Regions from separate parts of the Leptolyngbya sp. CALU 1928 genome, predicted to be linked through region 2. Evidence: predicted binding sites of a transcription regulator. Region 2 holds the regulator's gene; each other region holds the start of a gene.

Region 1 (6,084 bases), on a different contig from region 2:
TTTAAGTTCGACTTTTATCATAAGCCTGAAAAGCAGCCTACCTTAAGAGAAAAAAGTTAGTTTCGTAAAGCTGATTCACGACCGTTTCTAATGTAAAAAAAACAGTACTCCACCGAATTTGTAGTCATTTCCTCGCGAATTGAGTACTATTGCCAACACTAAGCTTCTGAATCAATCCAACTACGATCGCTTTGTCTTTTTGCAGGTTGGAGAGTAGGATGTCAACGGTGTGAATTGCAGCAGAGTCCGAGGATGGCTCCTTCCTATGATTTATGGCTAGAGAACGAGGAAATCCAGAGCAAAAGCCAGCGCGGCAGTCTCCTATCCCCAAAGAGGATTGGCAGGGAGAGCCACGGGCTGCTGGACAAGGCATCCCGCCTCTAGCTCCCAAACGTGCAGGAGCGGTTCCTCCGCCCGTTTCACAGCCTGTTTCGATGACTCGCGATCGCCCAGTTTCACAGGCGGTCAAACCCCCAGCTAGAACCGGGAAGGCAACTCAGGTGCGACCGCGATCGCCAGCCTCGCAACACCGTGACGATCTGCGGCAGATCCCTTCTTTCAATGAGACTCCTGTTTCTCAGGATAAGCAACCTCAAGGAAACCAATTGCGGCAATTTGGCGATCGCTGGCGACGGCGACTGTTGAACTGGAAAACGTTGCTGGCTGTCAGCTTTATTGTCTGCGGTGGCTCGGCGGCATTGGCATTAGCCTATATTTTTCAACTGCCAGGATTGCCCAACTGCCCAGCGGTGTTTTGGCCGCTTGCCTCTGCCTCCATGCGGTTTGAATGTGCCCGAATTGCGGCGAGTAAGCAAACGGCGAATGATTTGCTAGAAGCGATCGTCTTGGTGGATGGCTTGCCTGCTGATCATGCTATGCGCGGGGAGGCAAATCGACTGGTGGAATTGTGGTCGCAAGAAGTGCTGAAGCTTGCAGAAGACTTATTTCAACAAGGAAAGCTACAAGAGGCGATTGATGCGGCTCGAAAAATTCCGGCTCGTGTGACGGCTCATAAGCTAGTTGAGGAACGAGTAAAGCGCTGGGAAACAATTTGGGCAAAAGCAGAAAAATCCTATCAAAATGCTGAAGCCGCGATGAAAAAGCGACAGTGGCGACAAGCTTTTCAGTTTGCGATCGATCTATTGAACCTGGATAATCGCTATTGGCAAACCACAAAATATGATGAGTTGACCAATCGGATCAATACGGCTCGAATTGATGGCAACAAGCTCTATGAAGCAGAACGCTTGGCAGATGATGGCGGCTTGGCAAACTTGCTAGAAGCCATCAAGCTAGCAGAGCAAATTCGCCCAGATAGCTATATTTATCCGCTAGCTCAATCAAAAATTAAAGGGTTTGGGCGCAAAATGTTAGCGCTTGCAGAAGAGACGCTGGAGCGACGTAATTTGCAGGAAGCGATCGCGATCGCCAACAAAATTCCTGAAAACGCCAAGCTAGAAGAAGAAGTAAAGGACTTTACCATTTTGGCAAATGCCCAGTCTCAGGCGTGGCAAGATACCGTTGTCAACCTGGAAACGGCCATCAGCCAAGCACAGCGCATTCAGCCTAACCGCCCACTTTACAAAAAAGCCCAGCAGTGGATTACTCGCTGGCAGTACAGCATTACTGGATTGGCTCAGCTTGAGCGTGCCCGTCTACTGGTGGAAGCGAGGGGGGGAAGTTTGGAGGCCGCGATCGCCGCCGCCTCGCTAATTTCTCCTGCCAATCCCCGCTATCGAGAAGCGCAAACTCAAATTCAATCCTGGCAGTCCGAAGTTCAAATCTCCCAAGATCGCCCCATTCTCGATCAAGCAGACCAGCTTGCCCTGCCTGGAGATGTGGCTTCCCTGCAAGCCGCGATTAACCAGGCAAACCCAATCTCATCGGGACGTGCCCTTTCCAAAGAAGCCCAGAGCAAAATTCAGCAGTGGACGAGCCAAGTTCAGCAGATTCAAGATCAGCCTTATCTCGATCAAGCTCGTGCCTATGCAGAGGCTGGAAATCTGCAAACTGCCATTAAAATCGCTGACCAAATTCGATCTGGGCGATCGCTCTATGGCGAAGCGCAGGCGGCGGCGGCACCCTGGCGTAGACAGATTCAAGCAGACGCTGACCAAGCCCAAGCACAAAGTGATCTCGCCCAAGCGCAACGAACCCTGCAAGATGCTCGGCAGATAGCCAGCGTTGGGCTTCCTGCCAGCTTCGCCAATGCCATTCAACTGGCTAATCAAATTGCTCGCCCTGCTGCCCTGCGCTCTGAAGCCACCGCCGCCGTCAACGATTGGAGTCTGCAACTCTTGCAGCTTGCCCAGCAGCAGGCAATGAGCAACCCTGCCGCCGCGATCGCGATCGCCCAGCGGATTCCTTCCAACACATCTGTTTATTCAGAAGCCCAAGCCCAGATTGCAACCTGGAAAAAAATGATTCCAGTCCCGTATTAAATTAGCTTTGTAGTGCAAAGAGTAGCCTAACTTCGACGCTCTTGCAGCTTACGATAGACGGCTTTGAGATCAACGTTGTGGTGGGCTAAGGCAACCAGCGTGTGATAGAACAAATCGGCAACTTCACCCGCGATCGCCGATTGCGTCACGGCATCATTGGCAGCCGGATCATCATCCTTACACGCCATCACTACCTCAGCGGATTCTTCACCAATTTTTTTGAGAATTTTGTTGTCGCCCCCCGCAAACAGCTTGCAGGTATAAGACGTGTCATTAGGATGATCGCGGCGATCGCGCACCACCGCATACACCTGAGACAGCGTATCCGCCAGCGGTGCCTCCACATGGCTATTCACGCGATGAAAGCAGCTTCGTTCACCCGTGTGGCAGGCACTATCTCCAATCTGCTCCACGGTAATTAGCAAGCAATCGCTGTCGCAGTCATAACGCAACGATTTTACAAGCTGCAAATGTCCTGATGTTTCGCCCTTGTGCCAAAGTTCCTGACGCGATCGACTCCAAAACCAGGTTTCGCTCGTTTCAATCGTCTTTTGCAATGACTCCTGGTTCATCCATGCCATCATCAGCACAGTGCCATCGAGATAGTCCTGCACAATTGCCGGAACTAAACCGCGATCGTCGTATTTAATGGCTTCAACCGGAATCTCTTGATTGCCCATTTTTTCTACTCATCCTCGTTCATCCCTTTTACCTTCCCATCATCCCATCGACCTCTTCACTTTTATCTATGCCTTCTGCCTCGCCCCAACTTCCCCGCATTGGCGTTCCCCCGATCAAATGCCAGGGAATTAAGACAAAATTAGTGCCTTTCATTTTGAGCCAAATTGTTTGGCAAGAAACACCTGAGGCAAGGTGGATTGAACCCTTTTTAGGATCGGGAGTAGTCGCCTTCAATCGGCTCCCCTATCGAGCAATACTTGCAGATACCAATCCTCACATCATTGGATTTTATCAAGCGATACAGCAGGGCACCATCAATCGCCCATCGGTGCAAACATTTTTAGCTCAAGAAGGCGAAACATTACGGCAACAAGGCGCAGACTATTACTACCAAGTGCGCGATCGCTTTAACCAAACCCCATCCCCATTAGACTTCTTGTTTCTCAATCGGGCTTGTTTCAATGGGTTGATGCGGTTTAACCGCAAAGGAAAATTCAACGTGCCTTTTTGCCACAAACCCCAGCGATTTTCTCAAAGCTACATTACCAAAATTTCTAACCAAGTTGATTGGGTTGCCCAATGCATGGTGGGCAAAGACTGGAAATTTTGCGTAGCCGACTGGCAAAAAACGCTCCAAGCTGCCAAGCCAGATGATTATGTATACCTCGATCCGCCTTACATTGGTCGTCATGCCGACTATCACAACCAATGGAACCTAGAAGACGCAGAAAAACTTGCCGCGATCGCCCAACAATTACCCTGTGGATTCGCCGTATCCATGTGGCTTGAGAATCGTCATCGGCAAAACGATCATATCCAACAGTCTTGGTCAAACTTAGATACCCGAACCCAGCAGCACTTTTATCATGTCGGTTCCCATGAAAGTCTGCGAAGTGCGATCACAGAAGCGCTAATTATCAAACCAGGCTATAGCCACGCCCTACAATGATTTCTGTAGAGCGTTTCCAAAGGACTCACTCGATCGCGCTATTCAAACTAGCCGACTGACTCCTAACTGCACTTGAAGCGATTCGGTGTGCTTGCTCTTCTTCCCCATACCATTGAATTGCCGAGTTGAACGCAATGCGATAGAACCGTTGGGCTGCCTCAGACAAGGGATCACGAATGTGAGAAGGCAAGTCGTAATTAGTTTTATAAGGCATCTTTGAGTCCTCCAGTTAACTAGATTGCCAAATAATAATCTAGTTGAGTTGAGTCTACCTGTATCTTTAGATTGAAAAGTCTTCCAACAAAACAAGTCTCGTTACACAATAAGTAAATGGGACATTGATGTAGTCCCCCAAGGAGTCACCATTGATTACAAGTTCATTTAAGACAACCAAATCAGACGAAATTTTTGCGGCTGCCCAAAAACTAATGCCCGGTGGAGTCAGTTCTCCCGTGAGAGCATTTAAATCTGTGGGTGGACAGCCTATTGTGTTCGATCGCGTCCAAGGTGCCTATGCTTGGGATGTAGATGGCAACCGCTACATTGACTATATTGGCACTTGGGGACCCGCCATTTGCGGACATGCCCATCCCGACGTGATCAACGCCATTTGTGAAGCGGCTCAAAAAGGCACCAGCTTTGGGGCACCCTGCCGCCTAGAAAACGTGCTAGCAGAAATGGTGATTGATGCCGTTCCCAGCATTGAAATGGTACGCTTTGTCAATTCCGGCACCGAAGCCTGCATGTCAGTTTTGCGATTGATGCGCGCCTTCACCGGACGAGACAAACTGATCAAATTTGAAGGCTGCTACCACGGACACGCCGACATGTTCCTGGTTAAAGCGGGATCTGGTGTTGCCACTCTCGGTTTACCCGATTCTCCGGGAGTGCCTAAATCGACTACAAACAACACGCTGACGGCACCTTTCAATAATCTAGAAGCCGTCAAAGCTCTATTCGATGCAAATCCAGGTGAAATCGCTGGCGTTATTCTAGAGCCTGTGGTGGGCAACGCCGGATTTATCGTACCCGACGGCGGCTTTTTGGCAGGGTTGCGTGAGCTAACCCGCGAAAATGGGGCGCTGCTAGTGTTCGATGAAGTGATGACGGGCTTTCGGATTGCCTATGGCGGCGCTCAAGAAAAATTTGGCATCACGCCAGATTTAACCACTCTAGGGAAAATCATTGGCGGCGGTTTGCCCGTTGGTGCCTACGGTGGACGGCGCGACATCATGGAGATGGTGGCACCCGCAGGTCCCATGTATCAAGCAGGAACCCTTTCGGGAAACCCATTAGCAATGACGGCAGGGATCAAGACTTTGGAATTGCTGCGCCAACCGGGTACTTATGAGCAACTCGATCGCATTACTAAGCGCCTCACTGAAGGACTGCTGCAAGTTGCCAAAAAAACAGGACATGCCGCCTCTGGTGGACAAATTAGCGGTATGTTTGGCTTCTTCTTCAACCCAGAATCCGTCCATAACTTTGAAGATGCCAAAAAATCTGACGTGAGTAAATTCAGTCGTTTCCATCGAGGCATGTTACAGCAAGGCGTTTACCTTGCTCCCTCTCAATTTGAAGCAGGATTTACTTCCTTAGCTCATACGGATGCCGATGTTGATCAAACGCTGGCAGCAGCCCAAGAAGTGATGGCAAGTTTGTAAAAAAAGAGTTAGGGATAGGGAGCTAGGAGCATATTAACTATTCCTAACTCCCTGTTTTTAGCATCCGCAGCCAGTATGACCACACCCTGGACCATCTTTATGTCCATCGGCGCAAGCTTGGCTGCAATAAAACTTACTATCTTTCTCAACGGTGCTAGAGCCAGGAGTCACAATACACAAGCAGGATTCGCAAGCGCATTTCATTTGAGTAACGGTTGTCATCTTAAAATAGCCTCATAATTTAGTGATTTAATCATAACACATGAACAGGTATTCATATATTTTGCATTAAATCAACCTTTCGACTTGGCAGCAAGTTGTTGTAACTCCTAGCTGATTTCCCTTAGCC
Region 2 (6,084 bases):
GATTGTTACTATGCCAAAACTGATGTCTGAGTCGCTGCGCTTGTCAAATGAGTTGGTGTTACCTAAGGTGACAAACTTAATTCAAGAAATTATTAAAGAAGAAATGGGCAAACTCCCAGCAAAGTTGAAATAGGAACTGCGATCAGTGAGTAGTCAGTTGGATGTTGCTTCTATTATTCACGGCTATGCCCAAGGCTATTTTTTAATGGCGGATGAGGCGGGCGATGATTTGGGCTGGTATTCAAGTCGGCAACGGACGTTGATTCCCTTGGATGATCGCTTTCGCTATCCCAAATCCTTACAGCGTGTGATCAATCAGGAACGGTTCACTGTTGCCATCAATCGAGATTTTGCCAGCGTGGTAGAAGGCTGCGCCGATCGCGAAACGACCTGGATTTCTGAGGATCTTAAAGCTGTTTACGGGGCGCTGCATCAAGAAGGCTGGGCGCATAGCTTTGAAACCTGGCAGGGCGATGAGTTGGCGGGTGGAATTTTGGGGATTGTGATTGGCGGCGCATTCATTGGCGAGTCGATGTTTTTTCGGATTCCCGACGGTTCAAAAGTGGCAATGGTGAAGCTCGTAGAACATCTGCGCGATCGTCAGTTCACCTTATTCGATGCTCAAATGATGAATCCGCACCTAGAACGCTTCGGTGCCTATGCGATCGACAATCGCCAGTACAAAGATTTGCTTCGACAGGCACTACAACAGCAATGCAGTTTGGCATAGGAGAAGAGTGAAAGACGACTTTTCTGAAACACTGCAAAGATAACCCCCACCCTAGCCTTCTCCCGATAGGAGATGAACTCTAATCTTCCCGCTGGATAGGAGTCATTTTGGGATCAATAATCTTTTGCCCTAGTCCTGGAAACTTGACCGCCAAACAAATTTTGTTACCTGCGCCAAAAATGCGGGTCACTTCCCCTTCACCAAACGCTTTATGAATTAGGCGATCGCCAATGCTCCAGTCATTGGCATGGCTGTTGGGCATATTGCGCGATTCGCTTTTATTCCGACGAATTTCAGAAATCGGCTTCGTCCATTTATTAGGAATCGCCGCCGCCACATTGGAATTGAGCAATTCTCTCGGCAACTCTGCAAGAAATAGCGATGGGCTAGCAGGCTCACGGGAGCCATACAGTCGGCGTTCCCTTGCATAGGAAATAAACAGTCGCTCTTGGGCGCGGGTGATCCCCACATAGCAAAGTCGCCGCTCCTCTTCCAAGGCAGCGGGATCTTCCATCGAACGGTAGTTGGGAAACAAACCTTGCTCTAACCCGACCAAAAACACCACTGGAAATTCCAGACCTTTGGAGGAATGGAGCGTCATTAAAGACACCTTTTCATCTTCTTCGCCCAAATTATCTAGGTCAGATGCTAACGAGGCACTGGCTAAGAAACCCAACAGGCTTGGATCGTCGTTGTTTTCCTCAAATTGCAGCACGGCGTTGTAAAGTTCCTGCACGTTTTCCAGGCGATCGGTGGCTTCATCGGTTCCCTGATTTCGTAGGTCTGTCACATAGCCAGAGTCTTCAAGTACGCCTTGGGCAATTTCGCTGGCAGAACAAGACTCTAATTCCTGTCGCCATTTTTGAATAATCTGAGCAAACTGAAGCACTCCTTTAGAAGACCGACCGGCTAAGGATTTGACCGAAGTTTCGTCTGATAAAATTTCCCAAAGCGGTATGCTCAGTTCTTGGGACGCTTTGACTAACGAATCGATTGTGGTTTTGCCAATGCCACGCCGGGGCGTGTTGATGACGCGCAGGAGACTAATCGTATCGAAAGGGTTGGCGATCGCCCTGAGATAGCCCAACACATCTTTGATTTCTTTGCGATCGTAAAACCGCAAGCCGCCCACGACTTTGTAGGGAATTTGCAATTTCACCAGCAAGTCTTCCATTGCGCGCGATTGGGCATTGGTGCGGTATAAAATCGCAAACTTCCCGTAGTGCAATTCAGGATGCTTGGCTTCTAACTGGCGAATTTGATTCGTGACAAATTCTGCTTCTGAGGTTTCGTCGTCGGCGCGATATAAAAAGATCGGTTCACCTTCACCCCGCGTTGGCTTCAAGACCTTATCAATGCGTTCGGTGTTGTTATCGATCAGTTGGTTGGCAACTTCTAAAATATTTCGGGTTGAGCGATAGTTTTCCTCTAGCTTTACCATCGTGCGGGTGTCATCGTCATGCAGGCGATCGCCAAAGTCATCCTGAAACCCCATCAAAATCGTGAAATCTGCCGCCCGAAACGAATAAATAGATTGATCCGCATCGCCCACCACAAACACCGAGCGATAGTCCCATTCGTTAAAGGTATTCGAGTTTTCGCCATTGGTTACAAGCAGACTAATTAAATCGTATTGCGTCCGGTTTGTATCTTGATATTCATCCACCAACACATGACGAAACCGCTTGTGCCAATAGGCGCGGACTTGCTCGTTTTGTTTTAATAACTGGACTGGCGTAAGAATTAGATCATCAAAATCTAGGGCATTATTCGCCGACAGCGTATCTTGATACATGCTGTAGACATTGGCAATCACCCGTCCCCGAAAATTAGACTGATCTTGTTCTAAATCTTGAGGCGAGAGGCTCTTGTTTTTCGCATTACTGATGGCATAACGAACCGATTTTGGATCAAACTTTTTGTCGTCTAAGTTAAGTTTTTGGGTAACAATCTCTTTGACTAAACTTTGAGCATCCGATTCATCAAAGATAGAAAAATTGCGCGTCCATTTGCGCCCATTGCTATCTTGATATTTTTCAATATCAAGCCGTAAGATTCGGGCACAAAGCGCATGAAATGTCCCGATCCAAAGCTCTTTGGTAATGGTTTTATAAACGTGGGATTTCAGCCGAGTTTGCTCACTAGGCGAGAGCGCATCTAAGGGCTTGCCAAAATCGCTGCGAGCTTTTTGATCGGCAAATAGCTTTTCGATCCGCTCTTTCATTTCCCGTGCGGCTTTGTTGGTGAAAGTGACCGCCAAGATATTTTCGGGATCGACTTTATGGTTCAAAACCAGGTTTGCAATCCGGTAGGTGAGCGCTCGCGTTTTGCCAGAACCTGCTCCCGCTACCACTAACAGCGGACCGCAGTAATGTTCTACGGCTTGACGCTGAGAGGAATTAAGGTGGCTGATATCGAGAGTCTGGCTCATGGAGGCTATTTTGTGGAAGGTGCGGTTTCTAGATAAGGGTATCGCATCTTGCCATCCTGTGGAGTCCGGCAGAGGGTTTATTGGGGGCGATCGCCCCGGACTGATGCTAATTTATCTAGCCTAAGCCATGCCCAAGATTTCGTAGCCCGCATCAACATAAAGAATTTGCCCTGTCATGCCGCTGGATAAGTCGCTGCATAAAAAGGCGGCGGTGTTGCCCACTTCTGTTTGGGTGACCGTGCGGCGTAAAGGTGCTACTGCCTCTACGTGATGAATCATATCCAAAATGCCGCCCACCGCAGAGGATGCCAAGGTGCGGATAGGTCCGGCAGAAATGCCATTGACTCGAATATTTTGAGGACCTAGTTCTGCTGCTAAATACCGGACACTCATTTCCAACCCTGCTTTGGCAATTCCCATGACGTTGTAATTGGGGATCACCCGCACGCCGCCTAAATAGGTAAGCGTTACAATGCTGCCGCCTTCCGTCATCAATGGTTTTGCCGCCCCGCAAAGCTTGACCAAGGAATAGGTGCTGATGTCTAGGGCGGTGGCAAAACCAGCGCGAGACGTTTCCACAAAGCCACCGGTCAGGTCGTCTCGGTGGGCAAATGCCAGACAATGAATCAAAATGTCGATTCTTCCCCACTTGTCGCCTACGGTGTCAAAGGCGGATTGAATTTGAGCATCGTCTTGAACGTTGAGTGGCACAAATACGCTGGGATTGAGCGGCTCTACCAACTCAGCGACTTTTTTTTCCATTTTCCCTTTTTCATCGGGCAGATAGGAAATGCCGATGTTTGCTCCGGCTTTGTGAAGCTGTTGGGCAATACCCCAGGCGATTGATCTGTTGTTGGCGATTCCGGTCACAAGGGCATTTTTTCCAGTCAAGTCGAGCATGGTGATCAATACTTTGAGGGCACCTATGAGGATACTGAAATATGAGGTACAAAGATAGCAAGCTAAAATAGTTCAAGGGTTCCAAGTTTAGCTTCGGAAATCAGTTTTAATGGATCTTAGTAATTATTCTTGCAATGAATTTTGTTCAAGTTGCTAGGCTGCGGTTAATATACTGATACTTCCTAGGCTCTTTTATAATGGTAATGAGAGAGCATTAGATTAGTAGCTCCAGCCTTTTTTATGTGAGTTGAGATCGCCCCATTTTGTAACAACGAGTACAAAAAAACCTCTAGGAGTGCGTTTAAGTATTCTAAGTTACAGAGTTAAATGTCAGGCATTCGACACTTTTCATTCAACGAGTTGGCACGTAATAAGGACTCCGAGCAGGGGAATTATGGTTGTGACGCAAGATAGACCACTGGCATCGGTATTTCGTCAGATGGGAAGTGGGGTGTTTCCTCCCGTTGTCGAATCGTTTGAACGGGGTAAGACAATTTTCTTTCCAGGCGATCCCGCTGAACGCGTCTACTTTCTAGTCAAGGGAGCCGTAAAGCTCTCTAGGGTATACGAAGCGGGGGAAGAAATCACAGTTGCATTATTGAGAGAAAATAGTGTGTTTGGGGTTTTGTCGCTGATTACAGGTCATCGGTCTGATCGCTTCTATCATGCCGTGGCATTTACGCCCGTGGAGTTGCTTTCGGTGCCGATTGAGCAGGTCGAGAAGGCGTTGAAAGATAACCCTGATTTATCGATGATTTTGCTACAAGGCTTGTCTTCGCGCATTTTACAGACCGAAATGATGATTGAAACCTTGGCTCATCGGGATATGGGTTCTCGATTGGTTAGCTTTTTATTGATTCTGTGCCGAGATTTTGGCACCCCCACCAAGGAAGGAATTACGATTGATCTGAAGCTGTCTCATCAGGCGATCGCCGAAGCAATTGGCTCTACCCGCGTTACCGTTACCCGGCTTTTAGGCGACTTGAGACAAGATAATATGGTTTCGATTCATAAAAAGAAAATTACTGTTCATAATCCTGTAACGTTAAGTCAGCAGTTTACCTGATGATTTAAGGTTTGAGACGCTTAAAAATAAAAGCCTTGCGCTCACAAATTAGCGCGTAAGTAGAAGTCATCATCAAAGATTCATGGGGTAGGCTATAGATGAGCTTGCCCCTGTTTGCATTGCAAAAGTTGGAGCGTTTTGGTTTGGAGCAGCGATGTCTACGGGGCTGATCCTAATATTTGCAATTTTGGTGATTGGTGGTGTGATTGCCACTGTCGGCGATCGCATTGGCACCAAGGTAGGAAAAGCCCGCCTTAGCCTGTTTAACTTGCGCCCTCGTCGGACGGCGACCTTAATCACCATTTTGACTGGAATTGTCGTTGCCGCCTCTACCTTAGGAATTTTGTTTGCAACGAGTGGTCCACTCCGCACGGGAGTGTTTGAGTTAGGCACGATTCAACGCAAGCTAAGACGGGCACGCGGTGACCTAGACAGTGCGAAAAGCCAGTTAGAAACGGCTCAGTCTCAAAAGAAGCGCACCGAAGCAGAGTTAAACCGGGCAAAAGCCCAAGAAATTGCGGCTCAAAAGCAATTGATGAGTACTCAAAAACAGATTCAGACGATTGGCGGCTCCTTAAAAAGCGCGATCGCCGAACGGAATCGCGCCCTGAGCGATCGTGTTGCAGTCCAACAGACTCTCGAACAAAACCGCAGTCAACTTGCCGCAATCTCTGAGCAAGTACTGCAATTCCGCTCCAATATTAGACAACTGCAAGCTGAGCAGAGTCGAGTTGTGGCAGTGGCGGAAGAGGAAATTAGAGCCAAAAATGCGGTTATCAATGAGCGAGAAGGGCGACTCAAACAGCTAGAAGCCCAGCAAGATTTTTTGGTGCAAGAAATTGGCAAGCTAGAGCGGGAAGCTGAGGGTTTACGCCGGGGCAATGTAGCAATTCAGCGAGGGCAGGTACTCTCTTCTGCGGTCGTTCGGATTCTTGACCCGCGCTCTACTCAAGCCGC
Region 3 (6,084 bases), on a different contig from region 2:
GGGTAACTGGGGTTGTGTTAGCCGTGATTACCGTTTCTTTCGGTGTAACGGGCTACTCTCTCCCTTGGGATCAGGTAGGTTATTGGGCGGTCAAAATTGTTTCTGGCGTTCCAGAGGCGATTCCTGTAGTTGGCGTATTAATTGCCGATTTACTCCGGGGTGGCTCTAGCGTTGGTCAAGCTACTTTGACCCGTTATTACAGCGCCCATACGTTTGTGTTGCCTTGGCTCATTGCGGTCTTCATGTTGTTGCACTTCCTGATGATTCGTAAACAAGGTATTTCTGGACCGCTCTAATGTCTATCTACAGCAGATTTTGTGTATGCATCTCTGCTGTGTGATATGGGGCGATCGCTCAAACTTCCGCTCACTTTTCGCCGACCTTCTAGACTAAGGAGTGCCTTTAGATATGGCAACAATTAAGAAGCCGGATCTTTCTGATCCAGATTTACGCGCCAAGTTAGCCCAAGGCATGGGTCATAATTATTATGGTGAGCCTGCCTGGCCGAATGACTTGCTCTATGTGTTCCCCATTGTAATTTTGGGAACGATCGCTCTATGTGTAGGGTTGGCGGTGTTAGACCCCGCTTTGGTGGGTGAGCCTGCAAATCCCTTTGCCACTCCTTTAGAAATTTTGCCTGAGTGGTATCTCTACCCTGTGTTCAATATCTTGCGCGTCGTGCCGAGCAAGCTACTGGGCGTGGTACTCATGGCTTCGGTTCCGCTGGGTCTGATCATTGTTCCGTTTATCGAAAACGTAAACAAGTTTCAAAATCCTTTCCGTCGCCCTGTTGCAACTACAGTATTCCTATTCGGAACATTAGTAACTTTGTACTTGGGTGTTGGTGCCACAATGCCAATTAGCAAAGCCTTAACCCTAGGTTTGTTTTAAGAAGGATTATTTTTTCTAGTTAACACCTGTTAAATTCTTGAGAAGCTTTAGCTCCTGTTGAATTTGACGGGTGTTATCTTTTTATGCAAAACCGTCTAAAATTTTCTGTGGAGAAAGCTGGTTAAAGCGGGTTTCTCCACCAAACTCAATAGGGAAATCTCACCATCGGCTTTTGGGCGATCGCTTACGATAGAATGAGTAACTCAAAATCAGATTAGGAGACGGCTGTGAACCAGAACAGCTTAAAAGATCTTCAGCTTGGATTAACAGATATTAGCCGTCTGCTGCTCCCGTTCTTTGTCATTTGGCTATTGGGTGCGATCGGGCTAGGTTGGCTAGTCAAGTCACTGCTATTTTTATTTGCGCTGCTACTTCTTGCTCCCGTGGTCGCGTTTTTAGGTTTTCGCTGGTGGCTCAAGCGCAATGTGATTCAAGCAGCCTGCCCAGTCTGTAACTTTGAATCTGTGAATTTGCAGGGTGCAGAGTTTCGCTGTCCTAACTGCAATGAGCCTCTGAAAGTAGAGGATAAGCGCTTTATGCGGCTTGTCCCCTCCGGTACGATTGATGTGAGTGCTGTGGAAGTGGATACGAGTGCTGTGGAGATTCCGATGAGGCGCATTGAGGAACAGTAACCCACAGAGTTTTGCAGACACTCTAATCGCTCTACTTAGTGTGATGACACCACAAAGCTGAATGTTTTAAGTTCAGCGATGTTTCAAGTTGAGACAGATAGGATTTCAATTTCGAGCGATTTGCAAGGTGTAAGGGTGATTACCGTTGGCGCGATCGCCCACAAAAACTGAGTAAGTTCCTCTACGCCAGCGTCCTGGAATTTCTACCTTACCGTTTGAATAACTATCTGCTGGAACGCAAAAAATTTGTCCGCTTGAACTGCGAATTAATAATGCGGGTTCTCCGCTTCCCTGCAAAATAAATCGTAGGTCTGCGTCTTCGGTTACTTGAACCACATGATTGGGAGCAACTGCAATAAATCCGGCGCAGCCTCCATCTTTTTGAACCCCACCCGATGTTCCATTCATTTGAAGCATTGGAGAACTGGGTGTTACCGTTACCGATTGGCTAAAAGCAATTTCAGCGCTTCCCAATAACGCGATCGCGATTCCTATTGGTGCCATCCAGTAACGCTGTAAGCCTTTCATTTTTACCTTCTTCACCAGAATTATATTTATCCTTAAATTATCGCAGGTCTCTAGAAGACTGATTTCTAAAGAAAGACTGTTCTCAAAGTGGCACTTTGGTTAGCAGAAAAAACTGAGAGGCAGAATTATCCTCACTGAGAAATTTCCCAATTGATTCGGGTTCTCTGTGTTACTAGATCTGTGTTGCTAAAGTTGGTAGCGATGTCGCAGTGCTTCGCTGGCATTTCAAAGTTAGCGGCAGTAAACTGTGCTTCTTAGAATTACAAGGTGCTTCATACTAGCCTCAACTATGCCCAAACAACGATTAGATGTCTTTTTAGTAGAACAAAACCTGTGTGAGACGCGGCAACAGGCACAGCGGATCATTCGGGCGGGTGAGGTGAAGGTGAATCAGCAGGTGGTGGATAAGCCAGGAACAGAAATTGATCGGGCTGCGGTAGTGGAAGTTCGCCAAAAACCGCCCTACGTTTCTAGGGGTGGAGAAAAATTGGCAAAAGCGATCGCCCATTTTCAGATCCCTATCACCGATCGCATTTGTCTAGATGGCGGGATTTCTACCGGCGGCTTCACCGATTGTTTGCTGCAAACTGGAGCCGCCCATGTCTATGGAATTGATGTGGGCTATGGGCAAGTTGCCTGGACTATACGCCAAGACCCACGGGTAACCTTGCTAGAACGCACTAACTTACGGCATTTGAAGCCTGAAGACTTGTATACTCGCGATCGCCCTATCGCCGATTTGGGCGTTCTCGATGTGTCATTTATTTCGATAACCAAAGTGTTGCCCGCGCTCTATTCACTATTGCAACCACCACGAGAAGTGGTGCTGTTGGTTAAACCGCAGTTTGAAGTGGGGCGCGATCGCATTGGCAAAAATGGGGTCGTGCGTGACCCTAGCGATCAAGCTGCTGCCATTCTACAGGTGTTGCAAGCCGCCCAGTCATTAAAATGGATCTATCGGGGTGTAACCTGGTCGCCGCTGGTGGGTCCCGCCGGAAACATCGAATATTTGCTGTGGCTGCAAGGACAGAAGATTGCTTCAACCACCGAAAGTGAGCCAGAGAACACGGCTCAACTAAAAGTACCGCCCGATCTTCAAGCTCTCAAACAAGTTACTCTTCAAGCTCAGCAAGAACTCACCAAACGAGTCGCCAAAGCTGACTCTTGAACTGCATCAGCGTCGAAAGTGCGAAGTTGGGTGTGCAGAGTTCAAAATAGACTTAGCACTTTCCCAGGAATCATCAAGTAGATTCAAGCCAAAATTAGGATACAATTGTAAATCCTTGCTTTGTAAGTAGCTGCTCAGCGAAGACTAAACCCTTGCCACAAAAGGCAGCGCAATAGTTTTTTGGCTCTGTCCACTTATAGAAGCCGTCTAGTCCGTAAGGAGATTTCCATGCCTCAACTGTACGAAACGATGTATATCCTGCGCCCAGATGTGGGTGAAGAAGCGGTCGGTCAGGCGATCGAGAAATATCAAACGATTTTAAAAGACAACGGAGCCGAAATTATCGAAACCCAGCATCGCGGCAAGCGTCGTCTGGCATACGAGATTAATCGGCATCGAGAAGGCGTTTACATTCAAATGAACTATCACGGCAGTGGTAAAGAAATCGCGCCCCTAGAGAAGTCGATGCGGTTGAGTGAAGAGGTTATTCGCTATCTGACTGTACGGCAAGAAGCTCCAAAAGAAGAAGCGGTTGAAGAAGTAGAAGAATAACGAGTTCTAAACAGATTTCGCCCTGCTGCTGGAGACTGCCCAATTTGGGATGACCCAAGCTGTAGGGCTTTTTAGTAAGAAAATTTTAGATTCTGAGCCTGAAATTCAAGTAGTGCTTAGCTTTCAGTGTTTTTTGATGCCTTATTTATTGAGGCACCAGTGAACCTTTAGTCTTCTATTATTAATTCTTTGTAATAGTTGATTGAAAAGAACGGATGAATCGGGTATCAATTGCGATTGCAAGTGATACATTAGCTGCAACGAAAGTAGATAACACCGTCCATTGTTTCTTGGCTGCCTTTCTGAGAAACTAGGCGGGTTATTCTCAAACCATTAACACTGGAGTGATAAAGCTGTGACTGAATCGAGTGGAATGAATGTCATTGATCCTCAAGCAGAGGTGGCTCGTCTACGTGAAGAGTTACAAATGCGAGACAGCTTAGTACAGCAACTTTCCCAGGAACTGTTTCGCCTGGTGAAAGGAAATGCGGCTTTTATGCCAAGTCCAGAAGCCTCTGAGCGACATTTGGTGGAAGTGCGCGCGCTCCGAGAGCAGTTGAAGGGCGTTGAGGAGCAGGTTTCATTTTATCAAGGACAAATTAGCGATCGCGATGGCGAAATCTATCAACTGCGCCAATCTGTCCAGGAATTGAGCGATCGCTCACGGATGTTAGAGCAGGTTGTAGAAGAACTACCCAAAATCTATCGCCAAAAGTTTGCAGAACGGCTTGCGCCTGTTAAAGAGAAGGTGGTTCAAATTCAGCGAGAAAACCGTCAACTGCACGCCGAACTGCAAAGCGTCAGCTATCGGTTAGCCGTGCGAAACCGTCGCCAAACTCATCTGGATCTGCCCAGTTTCCCCCGCCCAGGAATTGTAATGCCGAGTTTTGGGAATGCCTAACGTCCTGATTTTAGTCGATCCTAATCACACCCAGTCTTCAGATTTCTCAGCGGCAACCCAAGCGATTGCTGCACTGCAAGCGGCGATCGTGGATGAAATAACGCCTAGTGCTCACAATCTAGGCAGCCCATCGTGGCAAGTAACCACTCAAGTTGCCGAAACCTTGACTCCTTCTCAGTTTGATAGTGACGGGCTAGAAAATTCTATTCTGTGTCCTCTAACCCTAGCCCTGCCGAAGTGGTTAGCGTTTCCGGCACAAGCGGTTTATCAAGCCTGTCAGGATGTAGAGGGTTTGCGCCAGCAAGTTTCCCAATGGCATTACAAAACTGGTGAAGGCAATGGTTGGTTGCCCATTGTGCTGACGGGCAAAGGTCCTTTGTATGCAGAAGTGATCGGCGCTAAAGGAAAGCCAGTTGCGATTGGATCTGACCTCAACGCCCACCAGTATTTTCAACCTATTCATTTGGTAGATGTGCAACGACAGTCGCTTTATGGTTTAGCCCAACGATTGTTGCGATCTCTCATGGCTCCTCCGTCAGTTTATCTCCTGCAATTCGGTTTTCACGGAGAAACTCTCCAGTTTGATCGACTGATTCCTTTTCCAGCAGCCCCGGCGATCGCCAGCATCAATCAGCAAGAACCTGACCTATTTACTTGCCATTGGCGCTGCCTCACCCATCTGCCTATTCTAGATCTCACTATTTCTAATAGGTCAAGCGGCGTGCAGCCTTAGTGCAAGCATAGCGTTCAGTCCAAAGCACAACAGCGCTGGCTTTGACACGCCATTAATCATCAGAGTGGTGCCGTACTGGCTTATGTCTTGGCATCCCATCAAGATGAGGCGTTCCGGCAACTGAAAACCTTGTTAGAACCTTCGGCATTGTGCCGTTCTACAGAACCAATGGGTCAAATGCTGACTCAGGTTAGGCGATGAATACCCCCAGACAATGGTCTGATTTGGCGATCTTACGCACGACTCCTGCCCTATTCGCTCTGTTCTCTATGGTGGGGTTATGGGCGCATCAACTGCAATCTCAAAATGATATCAAAAGCTTTATTTGACTGCTGGTGTAGCTTGCTGTGCTACGCAGCCTAATTGGATATAGTCGAGCTGAGAGCGTTTTAAGTTTAATTCCGGCTGGCTACTTAGCTTGAGAGTGCCATGCTGGCAAAATACACGGTTAGGAGACCTCTGCATAAACAAATAATGCTCGATAGATAGGTTCATCGCTAGTGGAAAGAGTCGATCGCTCTCGTTCAGTCGAGATCGGCAGTGGATTATCGGGCAACCAATCATCATGTTGACGGATGAAGGCGGGATGCTCATCGAAGCGATCGCGCATTTCGATCGCCACTTCCTCCACGTCAGATTGCACAAACACCACGCCACCCGCAATCAAAAACTCGGCTAA
Region 4 (6,084 bases), on a different contig from region 2:
AGCACTGCGCCGTGGCAAGCGAGAACAACGACGCACATGCCCATTGAGTAGAAAGAAAGCTATCGCTGGTTGAAAACCACAGCAGAAGCAGAAGCAGGATTTGAATCTGATACCAAATTAAATTAGAGAGATTACAAATCCGATCAACTGAGTGACGTAAGTTGGAGAGCCTAACAATGGCTAGAGTAAGTGCGATTCCCGTAGGGATCGTTTCACGAGTCGCCATTAAAGAAAGCCTCGATGAGTTAGGCGAACGTTTACGACACACAGAACAGCCAGAGACTCCAAAGAGCGGTTACAAGTGCTGTACTGGCTCAAACAAGCGAAAGCCCCAAGTATCAGTCAGATTGCGGTGGCGATTGGTAGACATCGAGGCACTGTGCAAAAGTGGTTAGCTCTCTATAATTCCACGATAAGACTTCATTGTCCCAAACACGCTAGTCCTAAACTATGCACTTTCAGTGCAAGACTTTAGTTGCTACACACTTCTGGGTTAGATAGCTTGTCGGAGTAAAGTTCGCTATTTGCCAATCTCACACTCCACGATGCATTCAACGAAGCCCCAGAACTGGGCTTTAGCCCTTGAGGAACCTATGCACTTTCAAGTGCATAGTGGTTCAGTTTTAGGCTTTCAACTTTCATGCCAGTACAGCTTATGCCTGTTAGGTGGCATCACTTACTAATTAAGCAGTCTCAACGCATGTTTATATAAATTAGCATTTTAAGATTTTGATTAGCATTTTAAGATTTTGCCTTTGAAGTATTTTTGTAAGCACCTTCTCTTTTGCAAGAAGAGTTTCTACACATAATCTCAAATTGAGTGAATTGGCAGATGGCTTCTGTATATCACTTCGGTAGTATCATTATGTAAAGGATGGAGAAAAAGAAACCATCTGCTCCCGTCGCAATTGCTCTCGAATCTTTTGATTGTAGTGATGAATGAAATTCCAAATCGCTCCAATGTGATTCTCTAACTTCTTCGAGAACGATAAAGTTTGGCGCACTAAGCGTGAAATGCGTTGTCGTAACGTGTTATTCAACCGCTCAATATAGCTGGTTAACCCAGAATCCTTGTCTACTGCAAAATGTCGTTTGCTCGGTAGCACACAGGCATAGGCTTCCCAGTGGTCGGTGTAGATCCGGGCATATTGTCGATAGCGGCGCGGCAGGCTATCCCATAGGGCTTGCGTTGACTCGGCAGAACGATCACCGACATGACACCCAATGATTTTGCGGGTCGCTACATCCATTGCTAACCAAACCCATTGTTTATTGCCTTTGTCATCCACCAAAGACCACAACTCATCCATCTGAACCGTCAACCTTGCGGTTGTTTTGGGCAGCACCTCAGCTTGTTGGCGCACCTGCTCATAGGTCTGATTGACGTACTGTTGCAACCAACTTTCCGACAGCTTCAGGACTCTAGCAATCCCCGCTAAAGGAATCCGCTCTAGCAATAACCGATCAATTAGAGCCTTGGTATCTTGATCCTTGGGCTTCCACTGGGGATCTTCGACAAACTGACGACCACAGTCTCGGCATTTATGGTTTTGCTTGCCCCGGCGAGTTGTCCCGTTTTTCATGATGTCATCCGATCCACAATTCGGACAGATTAAGTATGGTTTCATGGTTGATCTCGGTTTACTTAAGCCGTTGGCTCTATTTTCCCTCACCCTTTACGAAAAAGCACTACCATCACTTCAAATTGGTTGGATTAGCGGAAACTTTTCGTACAGTACGCTGGAATAGGTGAGTCAGTGGAAAATTTCCGCACATTTTCAGATGGGTGTGAGGCAACCGCGATCGCCCTGGCATTGATTGAAGCAAGCGCGATCGCCACCCTCACGCCACGCCAACCAACTTAGCGCTCAGATCCCACATCCGCTGTCCCTTTTCCTCATCGCGGGCTTGGGGTGAAACTTGTCGGATGAACGATTTGCCATCTTTCTTCTGACGATTGCCCCAGCTAAAGTAGGCACCCGATTGCTTATACTCTGGATCGGCAACCACCATTGCCACCCGCTCACCAGATAGCTCCTGGGATACATAGCCACCTGTAATATTTTTTTGGAACCAGGGGAAGATTTTTTGGAATAGGGGATAGTGATTGCGGAACAAGGGCGTATCTGCCACACAACCCGGATAGAGTGAGGTGAAGGTGATGCCCGTGGAATCGTGATAGCGGCGGTGCAGTTCCCGCATGGTCAACACATTGCAGACTTTGCTGTCTTTGTAAGCTTTGACGGGTTCAAACTGTTTGCCGTTGATCATCGTGATTGGCGCTTTGAAGCCTGCGGTAAATCCTTCAAAGTTGCCCAAATCGGGCTGGGGTGGAATCTTGCCGCCCAGTTCGTCGGGGTTATGGGTGACGGTGCCCAAAATCACCAAGCGCGGATCAGCGGAGTGTTTCAAATCTTCCATCATCAGGTTGCACAGCAGGAAATGACCGAGGTGATTGGTGGTGACGGTCAGTTCATAGCCTTCGGGACTGTAAAGCGGTTCTTTGATTAGGGGCATATAAATCGCAGCGTTACACACCAACGCATCGACCGACTTGCCACTGTCACGAAAGGTTTGGACAAACTGGCGGACGCTGTCTAGAGAACCTAAGTCAATGTGCAAAATGGTGTAGCTGTCGGGTGCCATGCCCACAGATTCAGCCGCCTGTTTAGCTTTAGGTAAATCTCGACAAGCCATGACCACATGCCATCCCCGCTTGGCAAGAGCTTTGGCGGCATATAAACCCACTCCAGAGGAGGCTCCGGTGATAATTACTGTTGAAGTTTTTTGTGGTTCCATTTTTTTAAAAGCTCCGTTGATCGTCGTGCTTATCCCCTCGGACGATCGCACACTCTTTATCTTACCGATGAGACTGTACCAGTTCAGCAGTTGAACCGTGAAAATGTTTTGCAGTCTGCGTTCTGCTTGACGCAACAAAGATATGTTGTTTTGTGTCTTTCTGAGGGCATCCCCGGCTGAGGCTCGAATTGTTGGGCATCCTAAAGATAAGGTATCGAAAGATACAAAATTATCGAACATTCATTTATTTTCTAGATAAAAGACGTATTAGCTATGGCGAACTCTTTGCTGTCGGATGCCAGCCAACGACTGGAAGAAGCGTTGAAGCATACTTCCATTTCTGAGGATGCGATCGAGTCCTTGAAATTTCCTAAAGCCAGCCTCAGTGTTTCGATTCCCGTACGGATGGATGATGGCTCTTTGCAAGTATTTCAGGGCTATCGGGTGCGCTATGACGATACTCGCGGTCCCGGCAAGGGCGGCGTGCGCTATCACCCGAATGTGTCCATGGATGAGGTGCAGTCGCTGGCATTTTGGATGACCTTTAAGTGCGCGGCGCTGGGATTGCCGTTTGGCGGGGCGAAGGGCGGGATTACGGTGAATCCCAAGTTGCTGTCGCGGCTGGAACTGGAGCGGTTAAGTCGGGGATATATCGACGCGATCGCTGACTTCATTGGACCCGATGTCGATATCCTCGCGCCCGATGTCTACACCAACTCCATGATCATGGGCTGGATGATGGATCAATACAGCATCATCAAGCGCTGCATTTGTCCGGCAGTCGTTACCGGCAAACCCATCAGCATGGGCGGTAGCGTAGGACGAGAAGCCGCCACCGCTCTTGGAGCCTTTTTTGTCATCCAGGCAATGCTGCCTAAGTTTGATCAAGCGCCTCAAGCCACCACCGTTGCCATTCAAGGGTTTGGCAATGCTGGCGGCACTTTGGCAGAGTTATTGTTCCAGGCGGGCTATCGAGTGGTGGCAGTCAGCGATTCTCAAGGGGCAATTTATGCCAAAAATGGGCTAGATATTCCCGCGATTCGCAACAATAAAGAACTAACTCGTGGAATTCGAGCGCCCTATTGCGATGGCAGCGTTTGCACCACCCCCGCCCAGGAAGTGTTGACGAATGAAGAACTGCTAGGGCTAGATGTGGATCTACTGATTCCGGCAGCCCTGGAAAACCAGATTACAGAAGCCAATGCTCACTTAATCAAAGCCAAACTCGTATTTGAAGTCGCCAATGGACCGATTACATCCACTGCCGACAAAATCTTAGAAGAAAAAGGCATTTACGTCTTTCCAGATATTTTGGTAAATGCGGGCGGTGTAACCGTCAGCTATTTTGAATGGGTGCAAAACCGCAGTGGCTTGTATTGGACGCTAGATGAAGTTAACCAAAAGCTGAAAAGCCGGATTGTGGAAGAAGCCGATCGCATTTGGTCAGTCTCGCGCGACATCGGCATTTCACTCCGCACTGCCGCCTATGTCCACGCCATCAGCCGTTTAGGAGAAGCAATCAGCGCCAAGGGTACACGGGACTATTACGTGAATGGGCACGGGAAGCATTAAGTTTTACGCTCACTATGCGCCATGCAGCACTGCCTTAATTGCTTAGCTCTCACCGCCATCTTTACCTAATACCGTGAGTGATTCATCATTTTGAGGAATTCGCACATGGAGAGAGCGGATAATTGTTAGCCAGTGGTGATCGTCGGTAAAATAGCCCAGTTCGGCAAGGTAATCGCGGTATCCCAAATTTTCATAGGAACTTCCCCCTGTCGGAATGGGAATGTGTTTATCGTGGTCGGTTTCTAGGCAGGGATAGGCTTCGGTGCTGTGGGGAGTTTGATGATCGATGTCGATATTGGTGACATCGTGAATCCGCAGGGTTAGCTGTTTTCCACCTTGTTGTCGCAAGGATTCTTTATGGGAATTGGCGACTTCCCAATAGGCGTAGGCTTGATCTGAAGTGCGAGGCACTAGGATAATGCGGCGATCGGGTGCGAATGTGGAAGAATCGGTTTCGACGCGATCGCCCTCTACCGTTGAGCTTCCTTTGTCTAAAAAGGATTTTGCCATCGCTCCCACCCCAGCAACAGCAGCGGCTCCACCCGCCAGCGCTGTACCCGCCCGACTCTTAACATCTTCTGTCAGCTTAGAAGTGGTTTGGGTCGCCGTGTCAAATCTATTAGATGCGGCTTCAGACACTTTGTCGGCTGCGTTTTCTAACCGACTAGCCAAGTTGGCGGCGATACCTGGAGACGGCGACGCGGCTTGGTTCGAGGTGGATATCTTAGCGGCAGCAGCGGCAGCAGCAGCAAGTGCGCTAGGGGGAGTAGCCACTGGCACAGCAGGCACCCGAACTGCATCAGACTTGGCAAGTTGAAGCCAGCGATTGTCTGGAGTGAAATAGCCTAAATCTGCAACATAGTCGCGATCGCTTCGGGAAATTGGCACCCGCTTATCAGTATCCAAGTCGTTGCAAAGATGCTGTTGGCTGCTGTGCGCGGGATAGCGATCGAAATTTATATCCGTCACATCATGCACCCGCAGGGTCAAATTTTCTCCGCCCTGCTGTTTTAAGGTTGCCTTACTCTCCTCAGAAACTTCCCAATAGGCGTAGGCGCTGTCAGCGTTGCGAGGCACCAGAATAATTCGATCAGGGTTAGCGGCTACCACTGGAGCCACTGTTCCAGGTGCCACAGAAGGCGGGGATACACCTGCCAAACTCAACCCAGCAACACTCCCTACCGCAGCGGCTCCTGCTCCTGATGCGATCGCCTCAGTGCTCATTGAAGTGTTGACTGGAGAGGCTGCGCCTGCTGCTGCGTTTGCGGCAAAACCAATCTTTTCCGCAGGGGTGCAGGCAGGAACCCGCACAGCCTCAGAACGGGCAAGCTTCAGCCAGTCCCCATTTTCAGCTACATACCCTAGTTCTGCCACATAATCGCGATCGTCTAAAGCAATGGGCAAATGCTGATCCTGTTCATTCTCCTGCACATCAAACTGTTTAATACTATCGGCACTATCGGCTGACTGCCGTGTCAAATCAACACTGGTGACATCATAGAGACGTAATGCTAGGGTGCGCCCTGATTGACTGCGAAACGCTTCCTTATCCTTGTCAGATAGTTCCCAGTAGGCGTAGGCATTACGGCAGGTTTGAGGAGTCAAAACGATTCGGCTGCGATCGCGATCCACAGCCGCAATGGGCGCGGCAACCGGAGCGGCGGAAGACCGTCCCTTCATTGCTGCCAACAAACCGCCCAATCCCACCAGCGG

Evidence for each region. Region 2 encodes NtcA, which controls nitrogen genes in cyanobacteria. Its sites were predicted from a motif close to TTTGTANNNNNNNNTACAAA; they were not measured.
Region 1: AC1S5B_RS14555 (ChaB family protein) is a predicted target of NtcA. The motif match lies at 4,343-4,362, and genes of this name have one in related genera.
Region 3: AC1S5B_RS10835 (Npun_F5560 family protein) is a predicted target of NtcA. The motif match lies at 3,960-3,979, and genes of this name have one in related genera.
Region 4: AC1S5B_RS23935 (Glu/Leu/Phe/Val family dehydrogenase) is a predicted target of NtcA. The motif match lies at 3,008-3,027, and genes of this name have one in related genera.

What each region holds. Positions count from the first base shown of each region.
Region 1 covers NZ_JBXBCE010000001.1:3,107,199-3,113,282, reverse strand. Annotated here, with positions in the region: gene AC1S5B_RS14570 (hypothetical protein) at 273-2,441, shown strand; gene hisIE (bifunctional phosphoribosyl-AMP cyclohydrolase/phosphoribosyl-ATP diphosphatase HisIE) at 2,468-3,121, opposite strand; gene AC1S5B_RS14560 (DNA adenine methylase) at 3,190-4,071, shown strand; gene AC1S5B_RS14555 (ChaB family protein) at 4,097-4,285, opposite strand; gene hemL (glutamate-1-semialdehyde 2,1-aminomutase) at 4,437-5,735, shown strand; gene AC1S5B_RS14545 (metallothionein) at 5,793-5,939, opposite strand.
Region 2 covers NZ_JBXBCE010000019.1:311,076-317,159, forward strand. Annotated here, with positions in the region: gene AC1S5B_RS26765 (DUF2059 domain-containing protein) at 1-133, shown strand, start outside; gene aat (leucyl/phenylalanyl-tRNA--protein transferase) at 146-730, shown strand; gene pcrA (DNA helicase PcrA) at 810-3,161, opposite strand; gene AC1S5B_RS26780 (hypothetical protein) at 3,160-3,285, shown strand; gene fabI (enoyl-ACP reductase FabI) at 3,282-4,061, opposite strand; gene ntcA (global nitrogen regulator NtcA) at 4,456-5,127, shown strand; gene AC1S5B_RS26795 (DUF3084 domain-containing protein) at 5,282-6,084, shown strand, end outside.
Region 3 covers NZ_JBXBCE010000001.1:2,329,272-2,335,355, reverse strand. Annotated here, with positions in the region: gene petB (cytochrome b6) at 1-296, shown strand, start outside; gene petD (cytochrome b6-f complex subunit IV) at 409-891, shown strand; gene AC1S5B_RS10855 (hypothetical protein) at 1,119-1,523, shown strand; gene AC1S5B_RS10850 (hypothetical protein) at 1,629-2,051, opposite strand; gene AC1S5B_RS10845 (TlyA family RNA methyltransferase) at 2,341-3,219, shown strand; gene rpsF (30S ribosomal protein S6) at 3,448-3,771, shown strand; gene AC1S5B_RS10835 (Npun_F5560 family protein) at 4,127-4,672, shown strand; gene AC1S5B_RS10830 (hypothetical protein) at 4,665-5,405, shown strand; partial or broken gene AC1S5B_RS10825 (IS1 family transposase) at 5,418-5,561, shown strand; gene AC1S5B_RS10820 (hypothetical protein) at 5,603-5,734, shown strand; gene trmB (tRNA (guanosine(46)-N7)-methyltransferase TrmB) at 5,854-6,084, opposite strand, start outside.
Region 4 covers NZ_JBXBCE010000018.1:252,874-258,957, forward strand. Annotated here, with positions in the region: gene AC1S5B_RS23915 (hypothetical protein) at 1-1, shown strand, start outside; partial or broken gene AC1S5B_RS23920 (helix-turn-helix domain-containing protein) at 293-475, shown strand; gene AC1S5B_RS23925 (IS1 family transposase) at 864-1,628, opposite strand; gene AC1S5B_RS23930 (protochlorophyllide reductase) at 1,843-2,799, opposite strand; gene AC1S5B_RS23935 (Glu/Leu/Phe/Val family dehydrogenase) at 3,073-4,371, shown strand; gene AC1S5B_RS23940 (DUF4912 domain-containing protein) at 4,414-6,084, opposite strand, start outside.